2 linked regions of the Duganella dendranthematis genome follow. Each later gene encodes a partner of the first gene's protein in a complex. Links are inferred from orthologs where the notes say so. Each region holds a gene or a part of one and is shown in the gene's direction. Other genes may lie near its edges.

What was found. The genes of interacting proteins can lie anywhere in the genome.
Region 2: the proteins of tldD (region 1) and pmbA are in contact, whole or in part, in a solved structure (PDB 5NJ9), measured with the Escherichia coli proteins. The link is inferred for Duganella dendranthematis from one-to-one orthologs.

What each region holds. Positions count from the first base shown.
Region 1 is NZ_CP051684.1:3,864,474-3,870,729, forward strand. What follows is about bases 1,723-4,644. They hold tldD (metalloprotease TldD), read left to right. Parts: upstream 1,723-2,414; coding sequence 2,415-3,875; downstream 3,876-4,644. Other genes in these bases: HH213_RS17620 (carbon-nitrogen hydrolase family protein), read left to right, coding at 1,723-2,372; HH213_RS17630 (TonB-dependent receptor), read right to left, coding at 3,921-4,644. Also shown: HH213_RS17615 (YhdP family protein), read left to right, coding at 1-1,575; more of HH213_RS17620, read left to right, coding at 1,572-1,722; more of HH213_RS17630, read right to left, coding at 4,645-6,256. UniProt on the Escherichia coli protein: Metalloprotease involved in CcdA degradation. Suppresses the inhibitory activity of the carbon storage regulator (CsrA).
Region 2 is NZ_CP051684.1:1,526,289-1,530,840, reverse strand. What follows is about bases 1-2,885. They hold pmbA (metalloprotease PmbA), read left to right. Parts: upstream 1-709; coding sequence 710-2,062; downstream 2,063-2,885. Other genes in these bases: HH213_RS07075 (hypothetical protein), read right to left, coding at 2,672-2,885; HH213_RS07080 (hypothetical protein), read right to left, coding at 2,059-2,499; yjgA (ribosome biogenesis factor YjgA), read right to left, coding at 4-615. Also shown: more of HH213_RS07075, read right to left, coding at 2,886-3,796; HH213_RS07070 (M14 family metallopeptidase), read right to left, coding at 3,893-4,552.

The sequences.
Region 1 (6,256 bases):
AACGGCGGCACGCGCTACAGCGGCACGGTGACCGCGCGCGATCACCAGGTCATCGTCGCGGTCGAGTCGTCACTGACCGGCCTGGCGCTGGACCTGCCGGCGCCGGCCAACAAAACCGCCACCGACAGCATGCCGCTGCGCTTCGTGCTGACCAGCGGCCTGACGGCGGACGCGGTCGGCTTTCTGCATGACGATATCCGCATCAACCTCGGCAGCGGCATTGCCGCGCGTTATCAGCGCCAGAAGCAAAGCAAGCAGCACTGGAAGCTGGTGCGCGGCGGCATCGGCGTCAATACGCCAGCGCCGGAGCCGGACAGCGGCCTGGCCTTCAATATCAGCATGAACCAGCTGAGCGTCGACAACTGGCTGGACTTCGGCGACGTGATCGCCGGCCCGGCCGCTGCCGGCTCGGCGGCGGCGCTGGCGGCGCCGTCCGAAGCCAGCGATTTCACCCAATATGTCATGCCCGACGCCATCGCCGCCCGCACCAGCGAACTGGTGATTGGCGGCCGCAAGCTGGAAAACGTGGTGGTCGGCGTCACCCACCGGAAAGGCATGTGGCAGGCCAGCATCGATTCCACCCAGGCCAACGGCTACGTCACCTGGGCCGAACCATCCACTGGCGCCGGCCTCGGCAAGGTGACGGCGCGGCTGTCGTCGCTGGTGATTCCAGAGTCGGCCTCGAGCGACGTGCAGGCGCTGCTGGATGACAAGAGCGCGGCCGCCACCATTCCGGCGCTGGACGTGGTGGTTGAACGCTTTGAACTGTTCAACAAGCCGCTGGGCCGGCTGGAACTGCAAGCCAACAACGCCCAGCTGGCCAATGCGCGCGAATGGCGCGTCAGCAAGCTGTCGCTGATCAATGCCGACGGCGAGCTGAACGGCACCGGCAAGTGGGTCAGCAAGGATGGCGTGCACGACACCAGCCTGAATTTCAATCTCGGCATCATCGATGCCGGCAAGCTGCTGGAGCGCTTTGGCTATCTCGATACGCTGAAGGGCGGCAAGGGCTCGCTGAAAGGCGATATCGCCTGGAAGGGCTTGCCGTACTCGCTGGACCTGCCGAGCCTGTCCGGCCAGATCACGCTGAATGTGGAAAAGGGCCAGTTCCTCAAGCAGGACCCGGGCGCGGCCAAGCTGCTGGGCGTGCTGAGCCTGCAAGCCTTGCCGCGTCTGCTCAAGCTGGACTTCCACGATGTGTTCTCGGAAGGGCTGGCGTTTGACGGCATTACCGCCAATGCCTCCCTGAATCACGGCATCCTCAAGACCGACAACTTGAAAATGCACGGTGTGGCCGCCACTGTATTGATGGACGGCAGCGCCGACATCGCCAATGAGACCACCAATTTGCATGTGGTGGTGATTCCTGAGGTTAATCTGGGGACGGCGCCGCTGGTGTACGCGCTGGCGGTCAATCCGGTGATCGGCCTCGGCAGTTTCCTGGCCCAGCTATTCCTCAGTGCGCCGGTGATGAAGGCGCTGACCTATCATATGGAAGTTGCCGGGCCGTGGAAGGCGCCGGTCGTCACCAAGCTGGACGCCACCAAGCTGGAACCGTCAAAGGGATCGCCATGAACCATACCGTCGCCGCCGTACAAATGATTTCCTCGCCCACCGTGGATGAAAACATCGCCACCGCGCGCCGCCTGGTCACCCAGGCCGCCAACGACGGCGCCGGGCTGGTGCTGCTGCCGGAATACTGGGCCATCATGGGCCTGGCCGACAGCGACAAGGTCAAGGTGGCCGAGCCGCTGGGTACCGGGCCGATCCAGGACTTCATGGCCGGTCTGGCGCGCGAGCTGGGCATCTGGCTGATCGGCGGCACCTTGCCGCTGGCGTCGGACGATGCCGAAAAGGTCATCAACACCACGCTGGTGTACAACCCGCAAGGCGAGCACGTCAGCCGCTACGACAAGATCCACCTGTTCGGCTTTACCAAGGGTACCGAGTCGTACAACGAATCGAAGACCATTGTGCCAGGCACGAATATCGGTGTGTTCGAGGCGCCGTTCGGCAAGGTCGGCATGTCGGTGTGCTATGACTTGCGCTTCCCGGAGCTGTTCCGCGCCATGGGGCCGGTGTCGCTGATCGTGCTGCCGGCCGCCTTCACCTACACCACCGGCATGGCGCACTGGGAAATCCTGCTGCGCGCGCGCGCCATCGAGAACCAGTGCTACGTGCTGGCGGCGGCGCAGGGCGGCATCCATCCGAACGGCCGCCGCACCTGGGGCCACAGCATGCTGATCGACCCATGGGGCACGGTCAAGTCGGTGCTGGCCGAGGGCGAGGGCGTGGTGCAGGGCGTGATCGACCCCGAATACATGCAAGGCGTGCGCGACAGCCTGCCGGCGCTCAAACACCGGACCATGTGATATCCACTACAATGCCGGTAACACCTAACAGAAAGCATCACCATGAAGCCATTTGAACCGAACCTGTCCACCCTGGCCGTAGCGCGCGATATCCTGCTGACGCCGTTCGGGCTGGACGAAGGCAAGCTGCTCAAGACCTTGGGCAGCATGTTCACCCACAAAGTCGACTACGCCGACTTGTATTTCCAATTTACCAAAAACGAAGGCTGGAGCCTGGAAGAGGGCATCGTCAAGACCGGCAGTTTCTCGATCGACCAGGGCGTCGGCGTGCGCGCGGTGTCGGGCGACAAGACCGCGTTTTCGTATTCGGACGAGATTTCCGAAGCGGCGCTGATGGATGCCGCCTCCGCCACCCGCACCATCGCCCGTGCTGGCGCTGGCAAGATCAAGGTGGCTGGCGCGATGAACCAGGTCGGCGGCCGTTCGCTGTATCTGCCGCATGATCCGCTGGTGTCGCTGGACGCCACCGCCAAGGTGCAGCTGCTGGAGCGCATCGAGAAGATGGCGCGCGCCAAGGATCCACGCGTGGTGCAGGTGATGGCCAGTCTGGCCGGCGAATACGATGTGGTGCTGGTAGTGCGCAGCGATGGCGTGCTGGCGGCCGATATCCGTCCGCTGGTGCGCGTGTCGCTGACCGTGATCGTCGAGCAGAACGGCCGTCGGGAAATGGGTTCGTCCGGCGGCGGCGGTCGCTACGACTATGGTTACTTCAGCGATACGCTGCTGGAAGAGTATGCGACCGAGGCCGTCAAATCGGCGCTGGTGAACCTGGACGCGCGTCCGGCGCCGGCCGGTCCGATGACCGTGGTGCTGGGCCCTGGCTGGCCGGGCATCCTGCTGCACGAAGCGATCGGCCACGGCCTCGAAGGCGACTTCAACCGCAAGGGTTCGTCGACTTTCTCCGGCCGTATCGGCGAACGGGTGGCGGCCAAGGGCGTCACCGTGGTCGATGATGGCACGCTGGCGGATCGCCGTGGTTCGCTGAATATCGACGACGAAGGCAATCCGACCCAGTGCACCACGCTGATCGAAGACGGCATCCTGAAGGGCTATATCCAGGACACCATGAACGCGCGCCTGATGAAGATGCCGGTGACCGGCAACGCCCGCCGCGAATCGTTCGCGCACCTGCCGATGCCGCGCATGACCAACACCTACATGCTGGGTGGCGACAAGGATCCGGGCGAAATCCTGGCGTCGGTGAAGAACGGCCTGTATGCGGTCAATTTCGGCGGCGGCCAGGTCGATATCACCAACGGCAAGTTCGTGTTCTCGGCCAGCGAAGCGTACATGATTGAGAACGGCAAGATCACCTATCCGGTCAAAGGCGCGACCCTGATCGGCAATGGTCCGGAAGTGCTGAACCGCGTATCGATGATCGGCAACGACATGAAGCTGGACCCGGGCGTGGGTGTATGCGGCAAGGAAGGCCAGAGCGTGCCGGTGGGCGTCGGCCAGCCAACCCTGCGGATCGACGGCGTGACCGTCGGCGGTACTGCCTAAAACAAAAAAGCCCGGCATGCCGGGCTTTTTAACATCCTTAGTTCCTTAGAACTTGTAGCTGGCCTTCACGTAGAAGGTGCGGCCCAGCGGGTCCGTGAAGCGTGGATCGTAACCGCTCTGGAACGTCGTGCCCTGGTTGGTGTACGGCGGCGCGCTGTCAAACAGGTTCTTGATACCCACCGTCAGGTCGGTATTCTTGAAGCCCGTGTAGCTGCTCGACAGCGAGTAGGTCGAGTACGCCCGCACCTTGTGGTAGTAGGCATCCGCCACATCGTTCTCATCCACGTAGCCGCTCAGGTACTTGTTGGAGAAGCTGGCGCTCCACGGACCTTTCTTCCAGCTGATGGTGGCGTTGTGCTTCCAGCGGAACACCGGCGCATTGTCGCCATACACGCCGACGTTTTCCACGAACTCGCCACCGGTTTCGTTCTGGTACTTGTAGCTGTGTACCCAGGTGCCGTCGAACTGGAAGCCGAAGTCGCCCACCGAGGTGCGCGGCAGTTTCCAGCGCAGGCTGGTGTCGATGCCGGAGGTCTTCACTTCACCCAGGTTGTCCAGCACGGCGTTGACGTACTGCAGCGTCTTGCCGTCGGCCGAGTAGACGAAGTAGTTCTTGTACTTGTCGTAGTTGTCGAAGATGGTCGACTCCGACACGGTGCCGATCGAATCCTTGATCTTGATGTTGAAGTAATCGAACGACACGCTGACCGCGCTGACCGGCTCGAACACCACGCCCAGCGCGAAGGTCTTGGATTTCTCCGGCTTCAGGTTGGGATTGCCGCCGCTGCGGATGTACTGCTGCTGGTTACAGGCGATGTTCGGATTGACGCCATCGCCGGCCACGCCGTTCGGGCACAGTTTCGGATCGTCGTACGCATTGCTGGTGAAGGTCGAGGTGGCCGGGCCATGCAGGTCGTACAGCGTCGGCGCGCGGAAGCCGGTGTTGTACGAGGTGCGGAACAGCACCTGCTTGCTGGCTTCCCAGCGCAGGCCGATCTTCGGATTGAAGCTGCCGCCGACGTCGTTGTAATGGTCGTAACGGGCGGCGCCCGACAGTTCCAGCGTCTTGGTCAGCGGCACGCTGATCTCCGAGTACAGCGCGGCGATGTTGCGCTGGCCGGCCTGGTCTTGCGCGTCGGCGTAGCCGGAACTCGACGCCTGCGACGCCAGCGCAGTGTTGACGTCGTAGGTGGCCTTGTCGTGGCGGAATTCCGAGCCGATCGCGAAACCGACGCCGCCTGCCGGCAGCTGGTAGATCTCGCGGCTGACTTTGGCGTCGACGCCGACGCTGGTCATCTTGGCGGCAAGGTATTCGCCGCGCAGCTGGGCCGCGTCGATGTAGGCGGTGCCGGCGGCCGACTGTTCGCCGAACGGATTCAGGATGCCGCTCAGTACGCCCGCTTTCATCAGCGAGTCATTGGTGTAGCCGCCGATGAAGGCGCTGGCGGCCTTGCTGATGCCGTAGGTCAGGCCAACGTTGTAATCCCAGCCGCCCACCAGGCCTTCCGATGCCACCACCAGGCGGTCAGAGATCGAGGTGTCGTAGCCCATGCGGTTGCCGGCGGCGACCGTGCGCCAGTTGATGGTCAGGTCCTCGCCGGTCAGGCCGGCCACGGCCGGCACGCCGGCGCTGCCGCCTGGATAGTAGGGGCTGGCCGAGGTCATGGTGATGCCCGTCAGCGGCGACGGCGCGATGCTGCTCTGGTTGGTCGAGCGGCTGTGCAGGTATTCAATCGTGGCGACATTGTCTTCGCTCAGCTTGAAGGTGGCCTTGCCCAGGAAGGACTCCTGCTGCGTCTTCGGAATGTCCTGGATGTAGGCGATGGTGTCGGTACGGCAGGTGCCGTTGGCGTTCTTGATCAGCCCTTTGCCGACGCAACCGCTGGCGTAGTAAGGGTTGCCGGTGATGCCGTTGTCCGAATAGAAGTTGCCCGGCTGCGAAGTGCCGCTGCTGTTGTTGATGCCCTTGTCGGGACGCACGCTGGTGCTGGAGAAGTCGCGGTCGGCGGCCTGCAGCGCGGTCTGCTTGTGCAGGTCGATCACGCCGAACACATTCCAGCCGTCCTTGTCGAGGTCGCCGTAGCCGCCTGACAGGTTGAGGCGCGACTCGGCGCCGGCGCCGCTGGCTTGCGGCTGGTAACGCTCGACGCTGACAGTGGCGCCGGTCACCGAACGCTTGGTGATGAAGTTGATTACGCCGCCGATGGCGTCAGTGCCGTAGATGGCCGAGGCGCCGTCGCGCAGCACTTCGACGCGTTCCAGCGCCGACAGTGGAATGATGTTGAGGTCAACCGACGAGCCGTTGAACGGGTGGCTGGCCAGGCGGCGGCCGTTCAGCAGCACCAGTGTCTTGTTGCTGCCCAGGCCGCGCAGGTCGGCGG
Region 2 (4,552 bases), 2.3 Mb from region 1 along the record:
GTATTACTCGTCATCGGCTTCGTGACCGTCTGCGTCGCCTTCGGCGTCGTCACCATCCTTGGCGGCCTTGCGCTTGGCGGCGTCCAGCTGTTTGAGGATCTGGAAGATTTCGCGGTAGGCTTTCGGCGGCTTGTTCTCGGCCTGCTCTTTGCGGGCGTTGCGGATCAGCGTGCGCAGGTGCTGCACGTCCAGTTCCGGGTGGTCCGACAGCAGCGACGTCAGGGCGTTGTCGTCGGTCAGCAACTTGTCGCGGCGGCGTTCCAGCGCGTGCATGGCCGAGGTTTCGGCCTTGGAGGCGCCTTTCCAGCCGTCGATGGCGGCCTGGATCAGGCCGATCTCGGTCTCATCCAGCGTGCGCATCTTTTTGCCGACAAACTGCATCTGGCGGCGGCGGCCTTCGTGGTTGGTGATGGTCTGGCACATCAGGATGGCTTCCAGCACGTCTTCCGGCATCGGCACGCGTTTGACGCGGTCGCGCGGGGCTTCGACCAGGGTTTCGCCCATCTTTTGCAGGGCGTTGGACTGGCGCTTGGCCTCGGATTTGGAGGGGCGTTCGTATTCTTCTTCGAATTCCGTCGAGCTGAAGCCGACCGCGCCGCGATTTGGATTTACCATAATATCAACTTTCGTGCGGACGCGTGGCCGCGCCCTTAAACTGTAAACGGCTGCTATGATAACTGTTTTAGCGGCCACCCGAAGAAAACAGCCCATGAGCGATACCCATTTTACCCACACCCAGGACCAGTTGAAGCAGCTCGCACGCGATGTGCTGGGCTATGCCAAAGCGCAGGGCGGCACCGATTGCGCCGTCGAAATCAGCGAAGGCAGCGGCCTGTCGGTGTCGGTGCGCAAGAGCCAGATCGAGACGATCGAGCAGAATAAAGACAAGGGCATGGGCGTGACCGTGTTTATCGGCCAGCGCCGCGGCAATGCGTCGACCTCCGATTTTTCGCCGGCCGCGCTGAAAGCCACCGTGGAAGCAGCGTACAACATCGCCCGCTTTACTGCCGACGACGATTGCGCCGGGCTGGCCGATGACGACCAGCTGGAAATGCAGCCGCGCGATCTGCAGTTGTTCTATCCGTGGGAGATCGCGACCGCCGACGCGGTGGCGCTGGCGCAGCGCGCCGAGGCGGCGGCGTTTGCCGTCGATCCGCGCATCACCAATTCGGAAGGCGCCGGCGTGCATGTGCAGCAGTCGCATTTTGTGGCGGCCAATTCGCGCGGCTTCATCGGCGGCTATCCGTTCTCGCGCCACACGCTGTCGGTGGCGCCGATCGCCGGCAAGGGCAAGCATATGCAGCGCGACGACTGGTATTCGTCGGTGCGCGATGCGTCCAAGATGTCGACGCCGGAGGCGATTGGCCGTTATGCGGCCGAGCGCGCGCTGGCGCGGCTGAACGCGCGCACCATCGATACGCGCACTTGCCCGGTGCTGTTCGAGGCGCCGCTGGCGGCCGGCCTGCTGGGGGCGTTTGTGCAAGCGACCTCGGGTGGAGCGCTGTATCGCAAGTCGACCTTCCTGCTCGATTCGCTGGGCAAGCAGGTGCTGCCGAAGCATGTGCAGATTCATGAGGATCCGCATGTGATCGGCGCGGTCGGTTCGGCGCCGTTTGATGAAGAGGGCGTGCGCACCGTCAAGCGCGATGTGGTGAAGGATGGCGTGGTGCAGGGGTATTTCCTGTCGACCTATTCGGCGCGCAAGCTGGGCATGAAGACCACTGGCAATGCCGGCGGTTCGCATAATCTTTCGCTGACGTCGTCGCTGACCAAGCCTGGGGATGATTTTGCTGGCATGTTGCGCAAGATGGGCACCGGCTTGCTGGTGACTGAGCTGATGGGCTCGGGCACCAATTATGTGACCGGCGATTATTCGCGGGGCGCGGCCGGTTACTGGGTCGAGAATGGCGTGATCCAGTATCCGGTCGAGGAGATCACCATCGCCGGCAATATGAAGGATATGCTGGCGCAAATCGTTGCGGTGGGTAACGATGTGCTGGTGCGCGGCACCAAGCAGACCGGCTCGATCCTGATCGAGAATATGGTGGTGGCCGGCGGTTAATCGGTACTGCGGCGGGCGCGGCGCCGGCGGTTGATGCCGGGGCGCCGTGGCTGGTCGCCGGCGGCAGCGCGCCAGGCGCTGGCCTGCGTCCACGGTTCGGTGTAGTTGCGGCGGACGTAGATGTCGCGCCAGGCGTTGCGCACGCTGCCGCAAACTTCTGTGGCCCACGCGCTCGGCGTGGTGATTTTTCCTTCGGCCATCAGCAGGTCGCCTTCTACTTGGGCGAAGTGGCATAGCCTGCGGTGCGTGATGCGCAGGCGGGTGCCGTGCGGCAGAAATAAATCCTTCCATTGGTAACCGCGATCAGTCGGCTGGCCGTATTCACGCGCCATCCATTCCTTCAGCGCGATCAGCGTGATTTCTTCCCGTGAGCGCAGGTCTTCGCGTTTGCGCATCTGGTAATAAAGCTCCGTATATACATGGTGGGTTTGGTCCATGGTGGGTGCCTATTTTCGCCTATTTCTGCCTGCGGATTGCCTGAATTTGTAACTGTTAGACCGGGCGGCTCAGAGGGAAGTTCCGTGAAGTGCGCTGAAAAAATAGGCATTCGACAGGCGAAAATAGGCAGAAATAGGCACCGGGTGGAGAGGACAAACCCTATGTATATACTCAGATACATAGCTTGCTGATTGGCTGGCCGCAGGCGATGAGACGGCCGACGTCCGGGTTGCTCAGGTACTCCAGATGGGCGGTATCGGGGCGCTCTAGCAGGCCCAGCCATGTGGGCGCGTTGGAGACGATGATGTTATAGACCGTGATGCCATCCTGCGCATACTTCTCGTCCTCCAGCGTGTACGACAGCAAATCATTCGGATCGGTAAAGGCCACCAGCGTCAGGTGGCGATCGATTGCGCGGCGCTGGCCGGCCTGCCGCTTGCGCAACAACAATTGCAGACTATCGGGCGGCGCCACAGCCGCAACGCCGGCCTCGGTCAAAGGCTGATCGGCCAGCGACAGCAGCGGAATCTGATTGGCCGCCATCACCAGAAAGCGCATGCGGTCCACCGCCTGTTGCGCCACCCGCGCCGCGGTCGAACCAGCCGGCTCCTCCGTCATGCGCAACAGCGTGTCGAACAAAATCTTGCTGCCCATGCTGTGCGCGATCACCACCAGCGGCACATCGGCCCGCGCCGTCGACAACACCTGCAAGACCGCCTCGCGCATGCGCTGCTGGATGTTATCGCGCGCCACGCCCTGGTAAATCAGTGCATCGGGCAGGCAATCGTCGATCAGGCCATCCTTGAAGCGCGCATTGAGCCGGGCGCGGGTGTACGGATAGGGCGGCGCGCCTGCGCATAGCGACGATTTGCCGCTCTGGTCGTAGCACAACTGTCGCTTGAGGTCATTGGTCAATGGCGACCAGATCAGGGCATCAAAGCGCAGCCGGCCGGCGGGCGTGGACACCGTCGACGGCACGATCTCGACGGTGGCGGTGGCGGTGGCCGTGGTAGCGGCCGCGCGGCGCGCGCCGGGGGCGGTGGTGGCGTCGGCCAGCGCGCGCGCCAGTTGCGGCACCACCTCGCCGGCCCAGTTGGCGTCATGCGTGCAAATGCCGTGCACCAACAGCACATCGGCCTCGCGACCGTCGGCCTGCGCGGCCAGATCGATCAAACCAGGAAAGGTTGCCGGCGGCACCAGCGGAGGACGATAGGGCGTGCTGCAGGCTGGCAGCAGCAAGGTCAGCAGCAGGGGCAGCAAAGGCGCCGCGCGGCGCAAGCAGGAAAGGCGTGACATGATGGACCTCCGAACACGGCGCGCAGATGCGCCGTTTGAGGTCCAGTGTATTTTTCCCTGCGCCGTCCGCTTTGTGACGCCGCAGGGAACATGGGCTTACTGCGCCTGGGCCAGCAGCGATTGCAGCACAGGCTGCAGGATGGACTTGCCCAGTTCGGCGCTGCGGGCGCCGTTCCAGCCGGTCTCGGCGTCCGGATCGTTGGTGTTGTCCTTGAACGGCATCTCCAGCGTCAGCGACAGGCAGCCGAACGCGTGGGTGATGTGCGGCGAACCCATGGTCAGCGTCTCCGGCGTGTACGGCGTTTCGCCGTAGCCGAACTCATCCTGGAAGTCCGGGCTGGCGATCAGGAAGTTGTCGATGAAGTATTGCTGCGCTTCGGCCTGATCGGCGGTGAAGGTCGGCAACGACTCGCTGCCGGCCACGAACACGTATGGCAGACCTTCGTCGCCATGGATGTCCAGGCACAGGTCGACGCCGACTTCGTGCATCTTCTGCTTGACCAGGAACACTTCCGGACTGCGCTCCATGGTCGGGTTCAGCCATTCGCGGTTGAGGTTGGCGCCGGCGGCGTTGGTGCGCAGGTTACCGCGCACCGAGCCGTCCGGGTTCATGTTCGGCACCACGTAGAACACGGCTTCCTTCAGGCACTGGCGGCCGAACGGATTGGCCGGGTCCAGCAGCGCTTCGACAAAGCCTTCGACAAACCACTCGGCCATGGTCTCGCCCGGGTGCTGGCGGGCGATGACCCAGACCTT